2 regions of the Peribacillus sp. Hz7 genome follow, and region 1 is predicted to be linked to the other one. Evidence: predicted binding sites of a transcription regulator. Region 1 holds the regulator's gene; the other holds the start of a gene.
The links. Region 1 encodes Rex, which represses fermentation and respiration genes when NADH is low (regulators of the CRP and FNR family bind a similar motif). Its sites were predicted from a motif close to TTGTGAAATATTTCACAA; they were not measured.
Positions count from the first base shown of each region.

Region 2: a site for Rex is predicted at 1,177-1,194, ahead of qoxA (cytochrome aa3 quinol oxidase subunit II). Genes of this name have one in related genera too.

Region 1 covers NZ_JBHHJV010000020.1:2,878-8,133, reverse strand. Annotated here, with positions in the region: gene ACE199_RS19265 (CPBP family intramembrane glutamic endopeptidase) at 252-974, shown strand; gene ACE199_RS19260 (YdiK family protein) at 971-1,177, shown strand; gene ACE199_RS19255 (redox-sensing transcriptional repressor Rex) at 1,299-1,985, opposite strand; gene ACE199_RS19250 (ABC-F family ATP-binding cassette domain-containing protein) at 2,391-4,313, shown strand; gene tsaD (tRNA (adenosine(37)-N6)-threonylcarbamoyltransferase complex transferase subunit TsaD) at 4,693-5,256, opposite strand, start outside.
Region 2 covers NZ_JBHHJV010000007.1:174,851-180,106, reverse strand. Annotated here, with positions in the region: partial or broken gene ACE199_RS12110 (zinc ribbon domain-containing protein) at 217-519, shown strand; gene qoxA (cytochrome aa3 quinol oxidase subunit II) at 1,306-2,223, shown strand; gene qoxB (cytochrome aa3 quinol oxidase subunit I) at 2,291-4,246, shown strand; gene qoxC (cytochrome aa3 quinol oxidase subunit III) at 4,243-4,836, shown strand; gene qoxD (cytochrome aa3 quinol oxidase subunit IV) at 4,838-5,119, shown strand.

The DNA.
Region 1 (5,256 bases):
CAACACCTGTGAGTGCTAACACAATTATTATATTAAATAAATCATTCCTGTTTTGCAAGTATCTTCATCAAAAATTTTTACATTAATTTTGATAATAGATTCTCATACTAAAAGTAGCCCTACCCATTCTATTAAATCCCTACAACAAATATGATTGAATAGCACCTATAAAAGTGGAGTTATTCAATATTTTTTGATACCATTTTCACTGTACCTATGCATGAATGATTTCACTTAAAGGAGAATTATTTTTGAGAAAAGAATACTGGTATGTCATTATTACGTATCTTGCCATGCAGCTCTCTGGATTTATTGGACTGCCGCTCTTTATGTTCATTGGAAAAACGTTAGGAGTACCTAGTGGAGAATTGAGATTAACAGCTTTTGCTTACTGGTCCATTTTTAGTTTTTTATTAGCTCTTCTGCTTACTCTCTTTTTCATGCGACATGATATGAAAGAATCAGCACTCACTCGCGATAAAGCGTCCATCTCCCTTTCTACCTTTTGGGCAATATGTGGAGTCTTTCTCGCTTTCTTTGCACAAAGTATCGCGATTACAATTGAACAGTGGATTGGCATTCAAACTCAATCAGCGAATACGCAAGAAATTTTATCTGTCATTGATAAGATTCCATTAATGATAGTAGTGAGTTCTATTATTGGTCCCATATTAGAAGAAATTATTTTCCGAAAAGTTATTTTCGGTTCCTTATATAAGCGATTTAATTTCTTTATTGCAGCTTTGATTAGCTCCATCATTTTTGGTTTAGCACATATGGAACTAGAGCATTTGTTATTATATTCGGCAATGGGCTTTACCTTCGCTTTCCTTTATGTACAGACGAAACGAATTCTAGTCCCAATTATTGCTCATGTATCTATGAATACATTCGTTGTCATTTTGCAAATGTATTATGAAGACATCCAAAATTTCATGCAAAATATGCAAGCTTTCATCGGAGGATTTTTATGAGACATCAATCACCTTTAAAACTAAGCATTATTTATATATGTTTAGGTATCGTATTCACTGCTTTCGCCATCCAAACTGTCACATCATCAGGTTGGGGATTCTTTGCTTATTTCCTTATCTTTATTGCTACATTGGACTTCGGCTCCGGTATCCGAATGCTTTTACTACATGTAAAAATAAAATCGATTCAAAAGAAGAAATAAGCAGCTGTCATCAGCTGCTTATTTCTTTGGCTATGTTAGACACTGTTCATCTTCAACTCATGTACACGGTTTCATATGCATGAACCAAAAATCGTTTCATTAGCCTTAAGAATATATTTATTTATTTATTTATTGGTATTCCATCCTCTATATCAGCGGTTTCTTCTTCTAATACTGGATAATGTTTCAGGAAGTAAATCAATGACTGTAATTCAACAGCCAAGTCGATATGATGAATTCTAATAGAAGAAGGTACATTTAATCGTGCTGGGGTAAAGTTTAAAATTCCTTTTACTTGAGCAGCAATTAAACGATCTGTAACGGGCTGAGCCACATGCGCTGGAATGGTTAAGATTGCAGCTGTAACATGCTCTCCTTGTAGACGGCTCTCAATTTCATCCATATGATAAATCGGAACATTGGCTATATTCGTACCGACTTTTCTTTCATCCACATCAAAAGCCATACTAATTTTTGTATTATTATTTTTCAAGAAATTATAATTTAAAAAAGCAGTACCTAGATTCCCTACACCAATTAACGCTACTTTCGTCACTTCATCTTGATCCAATGTTTTTCTAAAAAATGATAATAAATAATTAACATTATATCCATATCCTTTTTTTCCAAGTGCGCCAAAGTACGAAAAGTCACGACGTATCGTTGCTGAATCTACCTTAACAGCTTCACTCAACTCTGCTGAAGAAACCCTTTGTTTCCCAGAGGAATGTAGGTTTTGTAAAAATCGATAATACAAGGGTAGTCTTTTGGCCGTAGCCTGCGGTATTTTTAATTGTCCTTGATTCATTATTCTCCCTCGCTTTCACACGCGCTTTTCAATCTATTCTTCTGCCTATATTCCATAGAAGCATGATATGCATTCAAAATATCACTGATAACGCTTCCATTCCCAACTTGCTCGTTCTTCTAAAAACAATGGGGACTCTGTCATCTTACTCTTAATAAACTGCACTATGTTCGAAAGTGTACAATCTTACGTTATAATATCCCTATTATAAATCATACACCATTATTCCACATAATGTAACATCTTGTTTTGAAACGAAATAACCATTCTATTGCCGATAAGTTCAATGATACGGTACACTAAGAAGAAAAGCTTAAACGTCTAGAGTCAAAAAACAGTATATCTGAAAACTGATAGACGTTCTATAACAATTTGTTCGGGATAATGCTACCTGAGGTGAAATTCATGATTTTATTACAAGTTAATCAAGTATCTAAATATTACGGAGCGGAACTCATTCTATCGAATATGAAGCTCGAAGTTCAACATAAAGACCGGATTGCTCTAGTAGGTCGTAACGGTGCTGGGAAATCTACACTATTAAAAATTATTGCTGGACAGTTGTCTTATGATGGTGGAGAAATTATTCAACCAAAAGGGGTCACAATCGGCTATATGGCCCAAGATACAGGCCTTGAATCAGAACTATCCATCTGGGATGAAATGTTAACCGTATTTAACCATCTCATTTCACAAGAGCAAACCTTACGCCAATTAGAAGAAAAGATGGCAAATCCAGATATTTTCTCTAATGAAGCCGTTTATCAAAAAGTACTGAGTGAATATGATGCCCTGCAAGTTCAATTTAAAGAGTCCGGCGGCTATCAATATGAAGCAGATATTCGCTCTGTTTTGCACGGGCTTCAATTTGGCAGCTTTGACCCTTCTACACCTATCTCCACCTTAAGCGGGGGTCAAAAGACAAGACTGGCCCTTGGTAAATTACTTTTAACAAAACCAGATATTTTAATCCTGGATGAACCGACAAACCATCTAGATATTGAAACACTTTCTTGGCTTGAACAATATTTACAAGGCTATCAAGGTGCTGTACTCATTGTTTCTCATGACCGATACTTCCTTGATAAAGTTGTTAATCAAGTATATGAAATCTCACGACACTCAATGAAAAAATATCACGGCAATTACAGCTCTTATTTAATCAGAAAAGCGGAAGATTTCGAACGAGATATGAAGCAATTTGAAAAGCAGCAAGAAGAAATTGAAAAGCTGCGTGATTTTGTCCAACGAAATATTACACGAGCTTCTACCACCAAACGAGCACAAAGCAGACGAAAACAGCTTGAGAAAATGGAGATTTTAGATAGACCCCAAGGCGATCAAAAATCCGCTTCTTTCTCTTTTCAAATTGAGAAGCAAAGTGGAAATGAAGTGCTGCAGCTAAACGAGCTGGCAATTGGCTATCAAAACGAAAAGGTTGCCCAACACATTAACGTTCGAATCACAAAAGGCGAAAGCATTGCACTCGTCGGTCCGAACGGGGTCGGCAAATCAACACTATTAAAAACAATTATTGATAAGATGCCTGCTCTTTCAGGTGACATTCACTTTGGCACAAATGTTCAGATCAGCTACTATGATCAAGAGCAAGCGAACCTCGTTTCCAACAAACGAGTACTTAACGAATTATGGGATGAACACCCCTTGAAGCCGGAAAAAGAGATACGCACCGTACTTGGAAACTTCCTATTTAGCGGGGATGACGTTTTAAAAACAGTCTCTACTCTTAGCGGCGGTGAAAAAGCACGACTTGCTTTAGCAAAAATGATGATGGAAAAAGGTAATTTTTTAATACTCGATGAGCCAACAAACCACTTAGATCTCGATAGCAAACTCGTCCTTGAAAATGCTTTAATCGATTATCCAGGAACATTGCTTTTCGTTTCACATGATCGATACTTCATTAACCGAATTGCAACGAAGGTCATTGAACTCTCTAAAGAGGGCAATGTAGAGTTCCTTGGAGATTATGACTACTATGTTCAGAAAAAACAAGAACAAGCGGAACATGAAGCACTCGAACAACAACAAACCCAAAGTAAACAACCAGAGCAAGTAACGGATAAAAACAGCTACATCATTGATAAAGAAGCGAAAAAAGCAGAGCGCCAACGCAAGCGCCGCATTGAGGAGATTGAAGGAGAAATAGAAAGATTAGAAGCAGATATTGAAGAGTGTAATCAGCTTCTTTGTGATTCTGAAGTATTTCAAAATCACGAAAAAGTGATAGAAATTCAAACAAAGCTAGAGCAGGCACAAGCAGCCCTTGATCTTCTATTAGAAGAGTGGGCAGAGCTGGATATATAAAGTGAAACTTCCGTCAGCGGGGGCTCTTACTGCCCATTAAGTATGAGATAAATATAGATGTTAAGAAGGTCGACCTTTTATTTAAGTCGGCCTTTTTCTATATCCGCATCTTAAAGCATTCGTTTCTTACTAAAATAAACTTTATCCACAAAAATATACACAACCTTCTCCTTTTCATTCAAGCTTTATTCGAACTTTTCCACATTATCCACAAAAATTATGCTACTTATCAACAAAAACGCAAGTTATTCACATTCAATTTTTAATTATCAGACTTTTTTATCCACAGATACAATCCAAATCACTTTTATGAATAAGTAAAGCAGAGCTATATACATAGCTCCGCCGTATCAACCCTTATCAATATATGTGCACATTCTTAAAAAGCCTCAATATCTAATCCTGGGTTTCCATTTAACGCTAAATTAGAGCGTTTTCCTTTTTCGAATAAAATGCTTCCTGCTGCTCCAATCATTGCCGCATTATCTGTACAAAGACTAAGCGGAGGAATAATTAATTCTACTTCCGGCACTTCCTTAAAAGCCTCAGTGAGCGCAGCACGCAGCCCTTTATTAGCTGCTACTCCCCCTGCTAGTAACAATTGCTTTACACCGTATTCTTTTGTTGCAGAAATCGTTTTTGTCACTAATACTTCAATTACACTTTGTTGAAAGCTTGCGGCAAGATCTTCGGGTTTAATCTCCTCGCCGCGTTGCTCTGCGTTATGAAGTGTGTTAATAACAGCCGATTTTAATCCGCTAAAACTAAAATCGTAACTTCCCTCCAGCCACGCACGAGGTAACTTAATGGACGGTGTTCCTTCATGTGCTAATCTATCAATATGCGGACCGCCTGGATAAGGTAAATTCAATGTTCGCGCTACTTTATCATAGGCCTCGCCCGCAGCATCATCACGAGTCTCACCAATGACTTGAAATGAGCC
Region 2 (5,256 bases), on a different contig from region 1:
TTGACTTATATTCCTGGGATTTCATAAGCCCCCGCTATACAAAGTAAGGACCCTAGTATAGTAATGACTGCAAGGAATACGGAATACCAAACATGTGCATAAATAGATGCTTTATCTTCAGATTCTTCAGCATGATGAATATGACTACTTGGACACCAGATTGGACAAACGCTGTTGCCAGTAGAACGATTATTGCAACTGTAAGCGAAACTAAAAGGCATCATCGTGACAGAAACGGAAGAAAGCTATACGTCTCAAGACTGTCCGTTTTGCGGAGGCAGACATCGAGCAAAGGGAAGAACGTTGATTTGTTCTGTTCACAAAACAGAAATCCATCGTGATGTAAACGGTGCTCAAAATATTGCACGTAAACAACATCACATGGCCTTCCAACCACTGATTTCTGTTGTATTTAAACAGCCTGTTTGGTATCGACGTTTTTTGTCCAAAAAACAAGGAGATTCCTCTCTTAAGGACAAGCCTCCAACAGGAAAAAGTATCGCCGGTCGAACGGCGTAGTCGGCACAGACCTTGCCCACTTGAGAGAGAAGATCTCTCAAGTGTTGCTCACCTAAGTTTCACCTCTGCCTCTTCTTATAGACGATGGTAAGTAGTGGGATGTTTGTGAGAAAGAACCCCTTGGCTTTAGCCATGGGAGTGGTCAGAAGGGGCCGTTCATCATAGAGGGAGTTTTAAGGAGCAACATAAAAAATTATTTTCATTAATTAATCTTTGAGCATGAAGCGTGGCCCGTATGACAATGCCATAGCTGAATCCACGTTTAACATCATTAAAACAGAGTTTGACAATCCAACATATTCCGTTTTTTAAGGGAGACAAAAGTGCCTGGGTCTGTTCAGTAGAAAATCGACCCAGGCACTTTTTATTTATAAGGATTTAAAATGAAATTATATTATATTAAAAAAACAGGAATCAAAATCGATTCCTGTTTTTTTCTACATATAACTCTTTTTTGCTATGCTCCTTTTTAAATATTATTATATCAATGTATTTTTTTACGAAGATTTCCCCATCGATTGTTTTCGATAAGCAATTGATATTCCGTTTGTTTTAGAGAAAAACGAAAACAGATTAATAAATTATTATATTCCCCTTTTTCAAATATGTTATTAAATATCCCAGATTCCATTTATTGTATAACTCTTCATGAACATTTTGTGACATATATCACTTTCCATTGTTTTTTTTCCTTAATGATACTAATATAAGAATGTAATTGTAAACATGATAGCGTTATCAATTATTTTCAACACAACTTCTAAAAAAAAAGAAAGGGGAATCTTTATGAAAATGAAATGGACTTTATTAGCTCTTATTTTCGCTATTGCTACTGTGCTTACTGGCTGCGAAAATCCATTGGCTGTCTTCGATCCAAAAGGTCCTCAAGCGGCAACACTCTCAGATACTATTATTCTTACAATTTGGATAATGCTTGCTATCTGTGTTGTTGTAACTGTTGCCTTTATTTATATGTTAGTAAAATATCGTGCGTCTAAACAAAGCAAAGATTATGAACCTCCTCACATTGAAGGAAGTGCAGTTGTTGAAACAATTTGGACAGCAATTCCAATAATCATTGTTGCTTTCCTATCCGTTGTTACTGTAACTTCACTAAAAGACGTTGAGGCAACGCCGAAAGGATATGAAAACAAAGAACCTCTAGTTATTTATGCTTCATCATCTAACTGGAAGTGGCATTTTAGTTATCCGGAAGAAAATATTGAAACAGTAAACTACGTGTATGTTCCGACAGACCGTCCGCTTGAGTTTAAACTTTATTCTTATGGACCAATCTCAAGCTTCTGGATTCCGCAGCTTGGCGGGCAAAAGTATGCAATGGCCGACATGGTAACTACGCTTCACTTGTTAGCAGATGAACCAGGAGAAATGATGGGACGAAATTCAAACTTTAGTGGTGAAGGTTCTGCTCACCAACTATTTGATGTGCAAGCAGTTTCTCCTGCTGAATTTGAAGAATGGGTAGAAGAGGCTAAAGCTAAATCAGAGCCACTTACTGAAGAAAAGTTCGATCAATTATTAAAAACAGAGCATGTTGGTCGACAAACGTTCACTGGAACGCATTTAGAATTTAGTCCAGCTCCAGAAGGTTCTCATAACATGGACGACATGGAGAACAAGGAAGATATGGAAGACATGAATCATGACATGGAAGACATGGATCATGACATGGATCATAAATAATAGTTAACTTTAATAAATGAAACATATGAATTTCCAATTTTAAACATGACGAAAGGAGTCACAAAGTATGGAATTCTTTGAAAGATTCGCCGTGCCGCATCCAAGTTTTGCCATCTATGCATCGATGGTAGGGATTGCTCTTACTAGTCTCGCTATTGTTGTCGGCTTAACCTATTTTAAAAAATGGGGTTACTTATGGCGTGAATGGATTACAACCGTCGATCATAAGCGTATCGGGATTATGTATATCCTAGCTGCTTTGATTATGCTTTTACGTGGTCTTGTTGATGCGGTTATGTTACGTGCTCAGCTTGCCATTCCTGATAACACAATCTTAGATTCTCAGCACTACAATGAGGTATTCTCAGCACATGGTGTTATTATGATCATGTTTATGGCGATGCCGTTCTTATTTGGTTTAATGAATATCGTTACTCCACTACAAATTGGTGCACGTGACGTTGCGTTCCCACGTTTGAATGCAATCAGCTTTTGGTTGTTCTTCATGGGTGCTATGTTATTCAACATCGCTTTCGTAGTAGGTGGTGCGCCTGATGCTGGTTGGACATCTTACTTCCCGCTAGCTAGTGAAGAGTTTAGTCCATCAGTGGGTACGAATTATTATATGATGTCGCTTCAGCTTTCAGGTCTCGGTACATTAATGACAGGTATTAACTTTTTGACTACCATTTTTAGAATGAGAGCTCCTGGCTTGAAATTAATGCAACTGCCAATGTTCACATGGGCTATGTTAGTTACTAACGTGTTAATCATAGCTGTTTTCCCTTTATTTGCAGTAGCACTTGCATTTGGGGCAATGGACCGTATGTTCGGTACCCAATTCTTTACGATTGGTAATGGCGGTATGGATATGATGTGGGCGAACTTGTTCTGGGTTTGGGGACATCCTGAAGTATATATCTTAATCCTGCCTGCATTTGGTATCTATAGTGAAATTATCTCAACATTTGCACGTCGTAACCTATATGGTTATAAATCAATGGTTGCTTCAATGGTCGCTATCACTATTCTTTCTCTAGTTGTATGGGCTCACCATTTCTATACAATGGGGCAAGGAGTATTAGCAAATAGTATTTTCTCTATTGCAACAATGGCAATTGCCGTTCCGACAGGGATTAAAATCTTTAACTGGTTGGCGACACTTCGAAAAGGTAAAATTGAGTTTACGACACCAATGCTTTGGTCTATGGCCTTTATTCCGACTTTCTTAATCGGTGGGGTTACAGGGGTTATGCTTGCGATGGCAAGTGCCGACTTCCAATATCATAATACGATGTTCTTAGTTGCTCACTTCCATTACACAATTATTCCTGGTGTAGTATATGCGTTTATTGCTGGTTTAATTTACTGGTGGCCAAAAATGTTTGGTTTTATGCTGAACGAAAAAATCGGGAAAGTTTCATTCTGGTTGGTAGCCATCTTCTTTAACGTAACATTCTTCCCAATGTTTATTACAGGGTTAGATGGTCAAGCACGTCGTATGTACACATACTCTGAAGAAACTGGTTTCGGTCCATTAAACTTGATTTCTTCTATTGGAGCAATTGGATTAGCTCTTGGTTTCATTGTGCTTGCATACAACATCTATTGGAGTACTCGTTATATGCCAAGAAATATTGGTTCAGATCCATGGAATGCACGTTCTCTTGAATGGGCAATTCCTAGTCCAGTACCTGTATATAACTTTGCAACACTACCACGTGTTAAATCGTCACAAGCATTCTGGGATGCTAAGAAAAAGGGTCATAACTTATTCCCAGATAAAGTGGAAGAGATTCATATGCCAAATAACAGCGGTTTACCGTTTATCATGAGTGTCATCTTCTTTATTGGTGCGTTCTCTTTAATATTTGATATGATTCCTTTAGCAATTATTTCCCTAATCGGAGTCTTTGCTTGTATGGCTTACCGTTCATTTGAAGCTAACCATGATCACGGATATCATATTCACGTAAAAGAAATTGAAGAAACAGAAGAAAGATTGCGAGGTGCTAACAAATGAAAATAGATAACTCGCTTCCACTTGAATATAGTACAGAAGAAAATCGTTTGAAGATTTTAGGCTTTTGGATTTTCTTAGCTGCCGAAATTGCGCTTTTTGCAACACTTTTCGCGACTTACTTTGCATATCAGGGCCGTACAGGTAACGGTCCTGGTACGGAAATTTTCGAGCTTACACCAGTATTAATTAACACATTCGCTCTGTTAACAAGTAGTTTTACCATTGGATTGGCAGTTAATGCTATGCGACTTGGCAATAAAAAAGCAATGTTAACATTCCTTGGTATCACGTTAGCTCTTGGACTTGTATTCTTAGGAGTAGAAATTAAAGAGTTTTTCACATTCGTTCATGAAGGAGCAACAATCCAAACAAGTGGGTACTTATCGATCTTGTTTTCAACATTAGGAACACACGGTGCTCACGTATCGCTTGGTTTCTTCTGGGGATTATTCATCATTATCCAAGTGGCGAAACATGGATTAACTCCACACACAGCTAATAAAGCGTTCATCTTTTCATTGTACTGGCACTTCTTAGACGTAGTTTGGATCTTCATCTTCAGCTTCGTCTACTTGAAAGGAATGATGTAATATGGCACAGTTATTTCCTAAGCACCATGTAATGGGATTTATTTTCTCGTTGGTCCTTACGGTAGTTGCTCTTTCTGTTATTGTTTATGAGCTTTCTTATACAACAGCAATGGCTATTCTACTAATAACTGCTTTCATGCAAGCTGGCGTTCAATTAGTAATGTTTATGCATGCTGGAGAATCTGAAGATAAGGCTACAATTTACACTAACGTTATCTATATGGTATTCTTTGCTATAGTAACGATACTAGGTACACTGTTACTTTTCGTTTGGGATATGTAATAATATATAAAAGAAGAGTATCAAATTTGATACTCTTCTTTTTATTTCTGGCTCATAATCTTATTCTGAGTCTTTTTCTTATGCTCTAGAGGGCTGCCATGAGTAACAATTGCTCAATGGCGAATCTCTTAATGCCC